One region of the Rhodococcus sp. NPDC057297 genome, then DNA from elsewhere that is predicted to be linked to it. Evidence: riboswitches for the same ligand, from Rfam matches in the RefSeq annotation. Region 1 holds a riboswitch; the other holds the start of a gene.
What was found. Region 1 has a riboswitch for S-adenosylmethionine ahead of ACFULT_RS11455 (aminotransferase class V-fold PLP-dependent enzyme). Riboswitches for the same ligand answer to the same signal wherever they lie in the genome.
Positions count from the first base shown of each region.

Region 2: linked by a shared signal. The riboswitch ahead of ACFULT_RS12190 (putative leader peptide) and the one ahead of ACFULT_RS11455 (aminotransferase class V-fold PLP-dependent enzyme) in region 1 are both predicted to bind S-adenosylmethionine.

Region 1 is NZ_JBHUZE010000003.1:316,328-322,121, reverse strand. It holds gene alc (allantoicase) at 1-369, shown strand, start outside; gene ACFULT_RS11465 (YbaK/EbsC family protein) at 435-908, shown strand; gene ACFULT_RS11460 (hypothetical protein) at 939-1,448, opposite strand; gene ACFULT_RS11455 (aminotransferase class V-fold PLP-dependent enzyme) at 1,587-2,930, opposite strand; SAM riboswitch class IV at 2,982-3,097, opposite strand; gene ACFULT_RS11450 (Pls/PosA family non-ribosomal peptide synthetase) at 3,325-5,794, shown strand, end outside.
Region 2 is NZ_JBHUZE010000003.1:460,346-466,139, forward strand. It holds gene ACFULT_RS12175 (NtaA/DmoA family FMN-dependent monooxygenase) at 1-1,234, shown strand, start outside; gene ACFULT_RS12180 (MFS transporter) at 1,206-2,645, shown strand; gene ACFULT_RS12185 (LLM class flavin-dependent oxidoreductase) at 2,690-3,790, shown strand; SAM riboswitch class I at 3,856-3,958, shown strand; gene ACFULT_RS12190 (putative leader peptide) at 3,963-4,058, shown strand; gene ACFULT_RS12195 (ABC transporter substrate-binding protein) at 4,159-5,775, shown strand; gene ACFULT_RS12200 (ABC transporter permease) at 5,778-5,794, shown strand, end outside.

The DNA of each region.
Region 1 (5,794 bases):
TACAGCTCACCCAACAATCTGTTGTTCCCCGGACCGCCTCGCTCGATGGGCGAAGGATGGGAGACATCACGCCGCCGTAACGACGCCAACGACTGGGTCCAGGTCACCCTCGCCGGAACGGGCACCATCCACCTGGCCGAGCTCGACACGTCGTGCTTCCTCGGAAACGCTCCCGGTGCAGCGTCGTTGAAGGGCAAACTCGGAAACGGTGAATGGATCGAACTGCTGCCGCGCACTCGTCTGCAGCCGGACACCAGGCACCGCTTCCTGCTCGATCACACCGAGCCGGTGTCCGAGGTGCGCATGGACATCTTCCCCGACGGCGGCATGGCGCGGCTCAGGCTGTTCGGCGAACTGCGCACCGAGTAAAGGCGCACCGAGTAAAGGCGCAACGAGTAACTGCGAACGGGGCCGAGTGGCAATACCATTGGAAGATGCCCCGGCTACTTCACCCGAACGCAGCCCACGTCGCGGACATTCTGATTTCGCGCGGACACCACGGCGTCGTCGTCACCTCGCCCGAACCGACACCGACGGCCGAGGCCGCCGCTGAATCGTTGGGTGTCGCCGTCGGCGCGATCGTGAAGTCGCTGGTCTTCCTGCTCGACGACGACCCGGTTCTTCTGCTCGTGTCGGGTGCACACCAGGTGAACCTGGAGGCGACGGGCGCCCGCCTCGACGGAACCCTGACGCGTGCCCCACTCGACGTCGTCAAACACGCGACCGGGCAGCCGATCGGCGGCATCGCGCCCGTCGGCCACCCCACCAACCTGCCCACCTACGTGGACGAGTCACTGGCCGAACACAAAGAGCTGTGGGCGGCGGCAGGGCATCCGAACACTGTCTTCCGGACCACCAGTGCAGAACTACTGCGCATCACCGCAGGCCTCGCGGTCGCCGTCACCTGAACACGTGACCGGGCCGCGAGGTGCCCTGAGTCAGGACGCGAGGACTCGGCTGCGACGAGCGACGCCCGCACCTTCGAGAACTGCATCCGCTGCGAAGACCACGCCGCGGTCCTCCAGCCACGGCACGACACCGTCGGCGACGCGGTCCAGATTCCGGGACGTGGGCCCGACGGGTACCAGCGTCACACCGTCGGCGACGTCGGCTGCCTTGACGTCGGCGATCAGGCCGGCCAGGCCGGACGGTGTTCCGACGTAGCGAATGGATCCGGGGACCGTGGGCGCGTCGAGGGCCGCGAACTCGCGGCGAGCCGTCCTTGCGTCGTCGGCGATGTGGATTTCGATGTCGAGGAACACGGCGACGCTGTCCGCGTCCTTGCCCACCTCGACGGCCTCGGCGCGGGCACGAGCACGTGCCTGCTGCCCTTCACGAAGGTCGGCGGCGTGGATCCGCACGACTGTCTCGGTGGGGGCTGCGTCGGTGATTTCGGTCCACTGCGACGGGTGGACGAGTGCTACGCGTACGGCTGAACTGTTCGACATGAAGGTGAAGTCCTTCTGATGCAAGCAGGGATATGACGGCTGAGGCCTAGCCCGAACGCCTACACGAACCCGAAGCGGTACGGCACAGATCGACGTAGCGATCCGACCAGAGTCCGCTCTGCGACAGAGCAATTGCTGTCATGAAGCGATGCTAACCGTTTGTGTGGCGCATGGGGATCCCACGCCTGCGGCACCGTCGACCAGATCGGGGAACGGGCGGGGATCCGGCACCGGATTCCACCATCCGCCGTCCTCCTCGTACGTCCAGGACGGGCCGTCGGTTGCGAGGGTCCGGACCGCGTCGATCAGCCTGTCGACGTCGCTTCCGGAACTGCCGAGCCCCAGGCTGGCGCGTACGGCTCCGCCTGCGTGGCCGAGCCTGGACAGCAGTGGATGAGCGCAGAACTTGCCGTCGCGCACACCGATTCCGTGCTCTGCCGACAGGTACGCGGCGATCTCGCCCGGGCCGTACCCGTCGACCGTGAATGTGACAATGCCCACAGTGTCCGGGGCGTCGCTCCAGACCGTCAGAAGGCTGACGCCGTCGATCGACGACAAGCCGTCGCGCAGACGGTCGGACAGTTCGCGCTCGTGCGAGATCGATCCTGCCGACTCGTGCAGAGCCAGCGCCTCGCATGCAGTGGCCAGTGCGACGACTCCCAGGACGTTCGGGGTTCCGGCCTCGTGACGCGCGGGCACCGGCGCCCATTCGGTCCGATCGATCGAAACCGAGCGCACGGCGCCGCCTCCGGCGAGGTACGGCTCGGCCGCGTCGAGCCAGTCCCGCTTGCCGACGAGGACGCCTGCACCGTGTGGTGCGTACAGCTTGTGGCCGGAGAACGCGAGGTAGTCGACACCCAGATCACCGATGTCGATGCGGCGATGCGGCACCAACTGCGCGCCGTCGACGAGGATGCGCGCGCCGTGCGAGTGCGCGAGCTGGGCCAGTTCGCGGATCGGCAACACCTCTCCGGTGACGTTCGATGCGCCGGTGATCGCGAGCAGCGCAGCAGGTTTCGTCTCCAGTTCGACCTCGACGCGCGTCAGCGTCTCGGCGATCGAGTCGGCGGCGACCACAACGCGACGGTCCCTCCAGGGCAACAGGTTCGCGTGGTGCTCGATGTCCAGCACCACGGTGTCACCCGGCACGCACCCGGCGAGCAAGTTCAGCGAATCCGTGGTGTTCCTGGTGAAGACGACGACCGAATCCGGTTGTGCGCCCACGAAATCGGCTACCGTCACCCGAGCCTTCTCGTACGCAGCCGTGCACACACGGGATGCGTACCCGGCGCCGCGATGCACGCTCGAGTAGTACGGAAGCAACTCGGCGATCCGTGCGGTGACCTCGGCGAGCGCAGGCGCACTGGCCGCGTAGTCGAAATTGGCGTACGTGCAACTCGTTCCGTCGACCAACGGGACCTGAAGGTCAGCTCCGCTGACGGCGGCGAAAGACGCACACGAGTTGTTCAGAACAGCAGTCATGACAAATAACCCCTTGTCGATCAAGGGACCCGACGTACCTGTCAGAAATCGAGTCCGCGCTTGCTGCACCGGTTTTCCGGCGCCAGCCAGGTCGTCACCCGGAGCACCCCACCGCGGAGGAGGGTTGCCGACCAGCAAGCCGGGGCTCGATGCTGGTACTCATGACCTGAAAAGAGGATGGCAAACGTGGCGAGGGATTGTCAACCTCCCAGGTAGGAAACCCTTCGACGGGGGCAAACGGGGCACTTCCTAGTAGAATCCGCGCAATGCCGAGCTACGACTTGTGTCGGAAGGGGACAGCCGAGACTGTTCACCTTCTGGACAACCGAACATGAGATAACGACGCGCGACGTTCGTTCGAATTTCGGTACCACACGAGAAGAAGGACACCCGGTTGTCTGTGCAATCACCATCGGAAACGGCCGACACCCGCAACGGGGTTCCGCCCGAGTTCCTGCGCGGTGAGCGTGCTCCACAGGAACGCACGCTCATCGACATCCTGCGGTCCACGACGTCGCAGTTTCCCGACGCACCGGCCATCGACGACGGCACTGTCTCCGTCAGCTATCGCGAACTGATCGAGGACATCGACGAAGGCGCTCAGTGGCTGGCCAGGGCCGGCGTCCGGCGCGGCGATCGCGTCGGCATCCGGATGCCGTCCGGTTCCTTCTCTCTGTACGTCGCAATTCTGTCGATCCTGAACGCAGGCGCCGCCTACGTGCCGGTCGATGCCGACGACCCCGACGAGCGGGCCGAGCTCGTCTTCGGCGAGGCCAAAGTGACCGCTGTTGTCACAGCTGGCGGTATCGCCGCAGGTACGGCCGAGAAGCAGGACACACCCGCCCCCGATGCTCTGACGACCCCGACTCCCGACGACGACGCGTGGGTCATCTTCACCTCCGGCTCCACCGGCACCCCGAAGGGTGTTGCGGTCAGTCATCGCAACGCAGCGGCGTTCGTCGACGCCGAGGCTCGGATGTTCATGCAGGACGATCCGCTGGGACCGGGCGACCGTGTCCTCGCCGGCTTGTCGGTGGCGTTCGACGCCTCGTGCGAGGAGATGTGGCTGGCGTGGCGGCACGGTGCATGCCTGGTGCCCGCTCCCCGATCGCTGGTGCGCAGTGGGTTCGACCTCGGGCCGTGGCTGGTGTCCCGCGACATCTCCGTCGTCTCGACCGTCCCGACGCTCGCTGCCCTGTGGCCTGCCGTCGCGTTGGAAGCCGTGCGACTGCTGATCTTCGGCGGCGAAGCGTGCCCGCCGGAACTGGCCGAGCGTCTTGCCGTCGACGGCCGCGAGGTGTGGAACACCTACGGACCCACCGAGGCCACCGTCGTCGCGTGCGCGTCGATCATGGATGGCAAGGGACCTGTTCGGATCGGTCTTCCTCTCGACGGGTGGGACCTGGCCGTCGTCGACGGCTCGGGCAACCCTGTTGCCGTCGGAGAAGTCGGTGAGCTGGTGATCGGCGGCGTCGGCCTTGCCCGTTATCTCGATCCGGCCAAGGACGCCGAGAAGTACGCACCGATGCCGACGCTCGGATGGGACCGCGCCTACCGCAGCGGAGACCTCGTCAAGCTCGAGCTCGAAGGCTTGCTGTTCCAGGGCCGCGCCGACGATCAGATCAAGTTGGGTGGCCGACGGATCGAGCTCGGTGAGATCGACAACGCGTTGCAGGCGCTTCCCGGTGTCGGTGGTGCGGCCGCTGCCGTGCGCAAGACCGGCGCAGGCAATTCGGTGCTCGTCGGCTATCTGGCCAGCACCGATCCTCACTTCGACGTGGAGGCCGCCCGCCGGATTCTGGCCGAACAGTTGCCGTCGGCACTCGTTCCGCGGCTCGCGCTCGTCGAGGAGATGCCGACGAGGACGTCGGGCAAGGTGGACCGCAACGCCCTGCCATGGCCGTTGCCCGGCATGGGCGAGGGCTCCGATCTCGCCGGTACGGCAGGCTGGGTCGCGGAGCTGTGGACCAACATCCTCGGCGCGCAGGTCTCCGACGAGAACGCGGATTTCTTCCAGAACGGCGGCGGATCCCTGTCCGCGGCTCAGCTGGTGACGGCACTGCGCGAGCGGTTCCCGGAGATCACCGTCGCGCAGCTCTACGACCACCCTCGACTCGGGTCGCTCGCGCGCTACCTCGACGAGTTGAAGCCGCCCGTCGAGGTGGTTCCGCGGGAGGTCGAGCCGACGTCCAGGTCGGCCCAGTGGACACAGATCGCGGCCACGGTTCCACTGACGACGTTGACGGGTCTGCAGTGGGTCACCTGGCTGGGGATCCTGTTCAACGTGATGAGCTGGTTCGCCGAAGTTCCGTGGGCGCCGACGGTGTCCTGGTGGTGGATTCTCATCGCGTTCGTCGCGTTCATCACTCCGGTCGGACGCATGGCGATCTCGGTCGTCGGCTCTCGAATTCTGCTGGCCGGTCTGAAGCCCGGGGCGTATCGGCGCGGCGGCAGCGCACACATTCGTCTGTGGACCGCGACGAGGCTGACCGACGCCAGTGGCGCCTCCAACCTGTCCGGTGCGCCGTGGATGGTCTACTACGCCCGAGCGCTGGGCGCGAAGATCGGCAAGGGCGTCGACCTGCACACCCTTCCCCCGGTGACCGGGATGCTCGAGCTGGGCGACGGTTGTTCGGTCGAACCGGAAGTGGATCTCAGCGGCCACTGGATCGACGGCGACATCGTCTACATCGGCGGCATCAAGATCGGTGCGGGCGCCACCGTCGGCGCCCGGTCAACACTCCTGCCGGGCACGACCGTCGGCAAGAACGCCGTGGTGAGTGCGGGTTCGGCCGTCGTCGGCCGGGTCAAGGCGGGTCAGCTGTGGGCCGGATCGCCCGCGCAGAAGGTCGGCAAGGCCGAGC
Region 2 (5,794 bases), 140 kb from region 1:
GTTCTTCCTCGGTGAAGGCCTGCGCCTGCGCGAGCAGGAAGGCAAGATACTCGACCTGGACATCGCGGGCCGTCCCGACGCGATCGCGCAATTGTCCGCGTTGGCCGGCATCACGTCTCGGATCGGCCTGGTCGCGACTCAGAACACGACGTACAACGAGCCGGGTGATCTCGCGCGTCGTCTGGCCGGCCTGGATGTTCTGTCCGACGGCCGGGCGGGATGGAATGCCGTCACCACCGACAATGCGTGGACGGGTGAGAACTTCCGGCGCGGCGGCTTTCTCGACCACGAACTGCGTTACGAGCGAGCCGGACAGTTCATCCGGACTGCCCGTGCCATCTGGGATTCCTGGTCGGACAACGCACTCGCGACCTCGCGTGACAGCCAGTACTGGGCCGAGAAGAACGCCGTCCAGCGGGTGTCGAGAACGACGTCCCAGTTCGACCTCGAGCTCGATGCGACTCTGCCACGCAGCGCGCAGGGGCATCCCGTCATCTTCCAAGCCGGTGACTCGTCGACCGGTCGCGATTTCGCTGCTGCGAACGCCGACGTCATCTTCTCTCGACACGGAACCGATTTCGACGAGGCACTGACCTTCGCCGACGACATCCGCGCCCGGCTCCGCGCCGCGGGTCGTCCGGAGGACGACATCAAGATTCTTCCCGGTACTCAGATCGTGTTGGCGGAGAACGCGTCCGAGGTGGAGGAGAAGGAGCGGTGGGTTCGGGAGGGACAGTTCACCGGTCCGACCGCGCTGTCGCTCGTCGGCCTCGTCTGGGGCAAGGATCTGTCCGATCGCGACCCGGACGGGCCGTTGCCCTCCGAGGATCCGGTATCGGCGCCGATCTCCGGAACCCGGGGTGCGTTCCGCGACGGCAAGGATCCCAACGCCATCGCCAAGGAGTGGCGCGCATTGGCCGAGGCCAAGAACCTCTCGCTACGCGAGGTCGCCATCGAGACGACGGCGCGCTCCGGGTTCGCCGGTACGCCAGGGCAGGTCGCCGACGAGCTCACGAAATGGGTCCGCGAAGGAGCGACGGACGGATTCAACATCTCGCCGTACATCGTCCCCGGTGGCCTCGACGAGATCGTCGACTGGCTGGTTCCGGAACTGCAGGAGCGCGGTGCGTACCGGACCGAGTACACGGAGACCACGTTGCGTGGTCATCTCGGTCTTCGCGAACCGTTGACGTGGAGAAAGACCGGTGAGACCGATAGCAGCGCTGCAGGCTGATCTCGAGCAGCAACGAACCGGTGTCTCGCGAAAGGACGTATACGTCTGCGCGGCAGCGGGGTTCACCACCCTTCTGGACTCCGCGGTTCTGAGTATCGGCGTGCCCGCGATCCGGTCGTCACTGGATGCGGGCACGTCCGAGGTTCAATGGATTCTGGCGAGTTACTCCCTGACGTTCGGTCTCGCGCTGGTACCGGCGGGCAGGCTGGGCGACGTCATCGGGCGACGACGGTTGTTCCTCGCAGGACTCGGTGTGTTCTCCGTCATGGGCCTGATCGGGGCAGGTGCGGCCGAGCCGTGGATGATCGTCGCAGCGCGGCTGGGACAGGGGATAGGTGCCGGCACCGTCAGCTCGCAGGTTCTGGGCATCATCACCGATCGGTACAGTGGCCGCGAACGCGCGAAGGCACTCGGTGTCTACAGCACGGCGGGCGGCCTGGCAGGCCTCTGTGGTCCGATCCTCGGCGGAACGCTTCTCGGCGTTGCCGATCCAGACGTCGGCTGGCGCCTGCTGTTGCTGCTCAACGTCCCGTTCGCCGTAGCGACCCTGATCGCGGGTTCCCTGTGGCTACGCAGGGATTCCAGTAGACGCTCCGGCGCCAGCATCGACGTGCTCGGCCTCCTCGCACTCGGTGTCGCGACGCTGCTGCTGTTGCTGCCCATGGTGTCTTCGCTCGGCGCGGTGTTCTCGACCCTGTCGGTGGTCGGATCCGTGGGACTGCTGGTGGGCTTCTGGTTCTGGGAGAAGCGTTTCGCGTCGAGGGGCGGCACACCCGTTCTCCTGCCTGCACTGCTGGCCGCCAAGGGATACACGCTGGGGACGGCCGTTGCGATGTTCTGGTTCGGCGCCGTGCTGGCGCTGCAGGCGGTGCTGAGTCTCTACCTCATCGAGGGCCTGGGATACCCCGCGCTGCAGGCCGCTCTGATCATGGTCGGCAGTTCGATTCTGATGGCGGTGACGTCTGCGTTCGGATGGAGGGTCGTAGCGAAGTTCGGCCGGAGTGCCGTGGTCGGTGCGATCGTGCTCGAACTGTTCGTGGTGGCCGGCTACATCGGCGTGATCGCATACCTGCCCCGGGGTGCGACGGTACCGGCGTTCGTCGTGCTCGCGGTGTTGTCCGGCGTGGCAAGTGGATTCGTGGACGCACCGAATCGCGCGATGACGCTCGAGTACTCGCCTCCCCAGGCCAACGGCGTCGCGGCCGGATTTCTGCAACTGTCCCAACGACTTTCGGCAACAATTTCCCTCGCCGCGGTGCCGGGTATCTACCTGGGGGTGCTCGCGGCCGACGACACCGACTTCGGGCGTGCGGCAGGCCTCGGACTCGGGGTCAGTGGCATGATGCTGATCGGGTCTCTCGTATGTGCAGTGACGGACAGCAGGCGTAGAGCTGATCGGAGACAGCAGTGACACGAACAGAAGCGACACGAACTGAAGTGAGCCAGAAGGCCTCGGTGACACCGAAGTTCTCGTGGTTTCTCCCGACGGGCGGTGACGACGAACGTCTGGGTGGCGCGTCGCACGGAGTCGGCATCGGGGCCACCGGAGTCGTCGTTGCGGACACCGGCCACCGGGAGGCGTCGCTCGACTACCTCACGCAGGTCGCGCAGACCGTCGATCGGCTGGGTTTTCACGCGGTTCTGACGCCGACGGGTGCGCACTGCGAGGACGCGTGGCTGGTGACGTCAGCGCTGATTTCGGCGACGAAGAATCTGAAGTTCCTGGTGGCTTTTCGTCCCGGTGCCGTGGCGCCTGTCCTGTCCGCGCAGATGGTGAGCACGTTCCAACGATTGTCGGCCGGACGTGCGTTGTTGAATGTCGTCGTCGGTGGAGACGACGCCGAGCAGCGAGCGTACGGCGACACGCTGGACAAGCAGTCGCGGTACCGTCGAGCGCAGGAGTTCCTCCAGATCGCGCGAGCCGTGGGCGACGGCGAGGCAGTCTCGGTGCACAGTGAGTTCTACGAGGTGGACCGGCCTGCAGGTGGATTCGGCGGGTACGCATCTACTCCGCTGCCCGAGGTGTACCTGGGCGGGTCCTCGCCGGAGGCGATCGACGTCGCAGCCTCCGAGGCGGACGTGTTTCTCACCTGGGGAGAACCGCCCGCGCAGGTCGCGGACAAGCTCGCCGCGGTCAAGGCCGCCGCGAGGGAGAAGGGGCGGAGCATTCGCGGCGGGATTCGCCTGCACGTGGTGACGAGGGAAACCAGTGAGGAGGCGTGGCAGGTCGCGGAGAATCTGATCTCGGGTGTCGACGACGAACTCGTTGCGCGGCGCCAGAAAGCGTTGCGCAGCATCGGATCCGAAGGGCAGCGGCGAATGCTGGATCTGCACGGTGGGGACCGAACGAAGCTTGTGGTCGGACCCAATCTGTGGGCCGGTTTCGGGCTGGTCCGCGGCGGAGCGGGCACGGCCCTCGTCGGGAGCCACGACGAGGTGGCCGAGCGAATCCGCGAGTACGTCGGCGTCGGGATCGAGGAGTTCATCTTCTCCGGCTATCCGCACCTCGAGGAGGCCGAGCACTTCGGGGAAGTACTGCGCAAGAACTTCACCTAGTTTGCCGGTAGGAAACCTACCCAATTGGCGTGACCCGCCTGCGTCGTCGTAGACTCGTCGGCGAAACACCATCCAGAGCGACCGAGAGACCTGGCTCCATGACGTCGCAGCAACCCCCCGCGGGGTGAAACACGCGGGTGAGGGTGCTACCGCCGGGACCGATGGAGGAACGATGAACAGCACGCAGCACAGCGAGGGCTTCGTCACGGCCTGGGGCCGTATTCACGTGGATCTGTGCCGGTTGTCCGGCTCGATCTGTCGCCGCTGAGTTTCAACTCGGACTGCACGCTCTTCATCCCTTTCCGCCTGGTTCGGCGCGGCGATCTCGCGCGCGTCGATGGCGTCCTATCAAGATCCGGAGTATCTCGGTGTCTTCACGTTCAGTTTTTGCAGGTGTCAGCGCTGTCGCTGCCCTGAGTATCGTGCTCACAGCTTGTGGCGGTGGCGGGGCATCCACCGCGGCCGACGCCGGTGAGCCCACCGCCGGTGGCACTCTGCGCTACGGACTGTCGGGGGCTCCCACCTGCTCGGACCCCGCTCAGTCGGGAACCAACCAGACGATCTACGTAGTCAGGCAGGTCGTCGACTCGCTGACGGATCAGGACCCGGAGACGGGCGAGATCACTCCCTGGCTCGCAGAGAGCTGGGAAGTCGCACCCGACGCGTCGTCGTTCACGTTCACGCTGAAGGACGGTGTCACGTTCAGCGACGGCACACCGGTCGACGCGGAGGCGGTGAAGGCCAATTTCGACTCGATCGTGAACATCCTGACCACGGCCAAGTCGCCGCTCGGTGGTAGCTACCTGTCGGGTTACCAGGGCACCACTGTCGTCGACCCGCTCACTGCGCAGGTCGACTTCGACGGCCCGAACGCACAGTTCCTGCAGGCGACGTCGACGGCGCAGTTGGGCCTTCAGGCGCTGTCCACCGTCGCCAAGCCTGCCGAGGAACGGTGCGACGGCTCCAACGTCGGCAGCGGGCCGTTCACCTACGCCGATTATCAGCAGGACAGGTCGGTCACGTTGGCCAAGCGCACCGGGTACGACTGGGGCTCGGACGTGTTCGGACACGAGGGCGAGGCATACCTCGACACGATCGAGTTCACCGTCGTACCCGAGTCGGGTGTGCGTACCGGCAGCTTGTCCTCCAACCAGCTCGACGCCATCTCCGACGCGCTTCCTCAGGACGCGCCGCAGATCGAGGCCACCGGAGGGCAGATTCTGACGACGTCCAACCCGGGCACACCGTTCGGCTTCCAACCCAACGTCACTCGCGGGGTGCTGCAGGATCCCGAGGTCCGTAAGGCGCTGGTGCCGGCGATCAACCGTCAGGAACTGATCGACACCATTCTCGGACCCGACTTCAAGGTCGCGACGAGCACGCTGGCCAGCAAGACCCCCGGTTACACGGAGTTGGCGGACGTCACGTACGACCCGGAGAAGGCGAAATCGATTCTCGACGCAGCAGGCTGGGTGCCCGGTGCCGACGGAATCCGCGAGAAGGACGGCCAGAAGCTCTCGTTCAAGGTCATGTTCAGCGCGGTGTTCGCCGGTAATCAGGCGATCCTCGAACTGACGCAGCAGCAGCTTCGCGACGTCGGAGTGGATCTGCAGCTCGAGCTCGTTTCCAATTCCGAGGCCACGGCGCGTCAGGGGACGAAGGACTACGACTCGACGTACTACAACAGCACCCGCGCCGACGGCGACATCCTGCGTACGTCCTTCGCCGTGGACGGGCGAAACCTCAACGCCCGCGGACCGATTCCCGACCTCGACGCCTCGCTCGACGAGGAGTTGGCCACCACCGACACCGCTGCCAGGAACGAGATCATCGCTACCGCGCAGCAGCAGGTTCTCGACAACGGACTGTGGATTCCGACGATCGAACTGTCGCAGGCCATCGGTGCCGGACCGAACGTGCAGGACCTGAAGTTCGAGGCGTCGGCCCGGCTGCAGTTCTTCGACACCTGGCTGAGCGGACAATAACCATGATTCGTTATCTCGC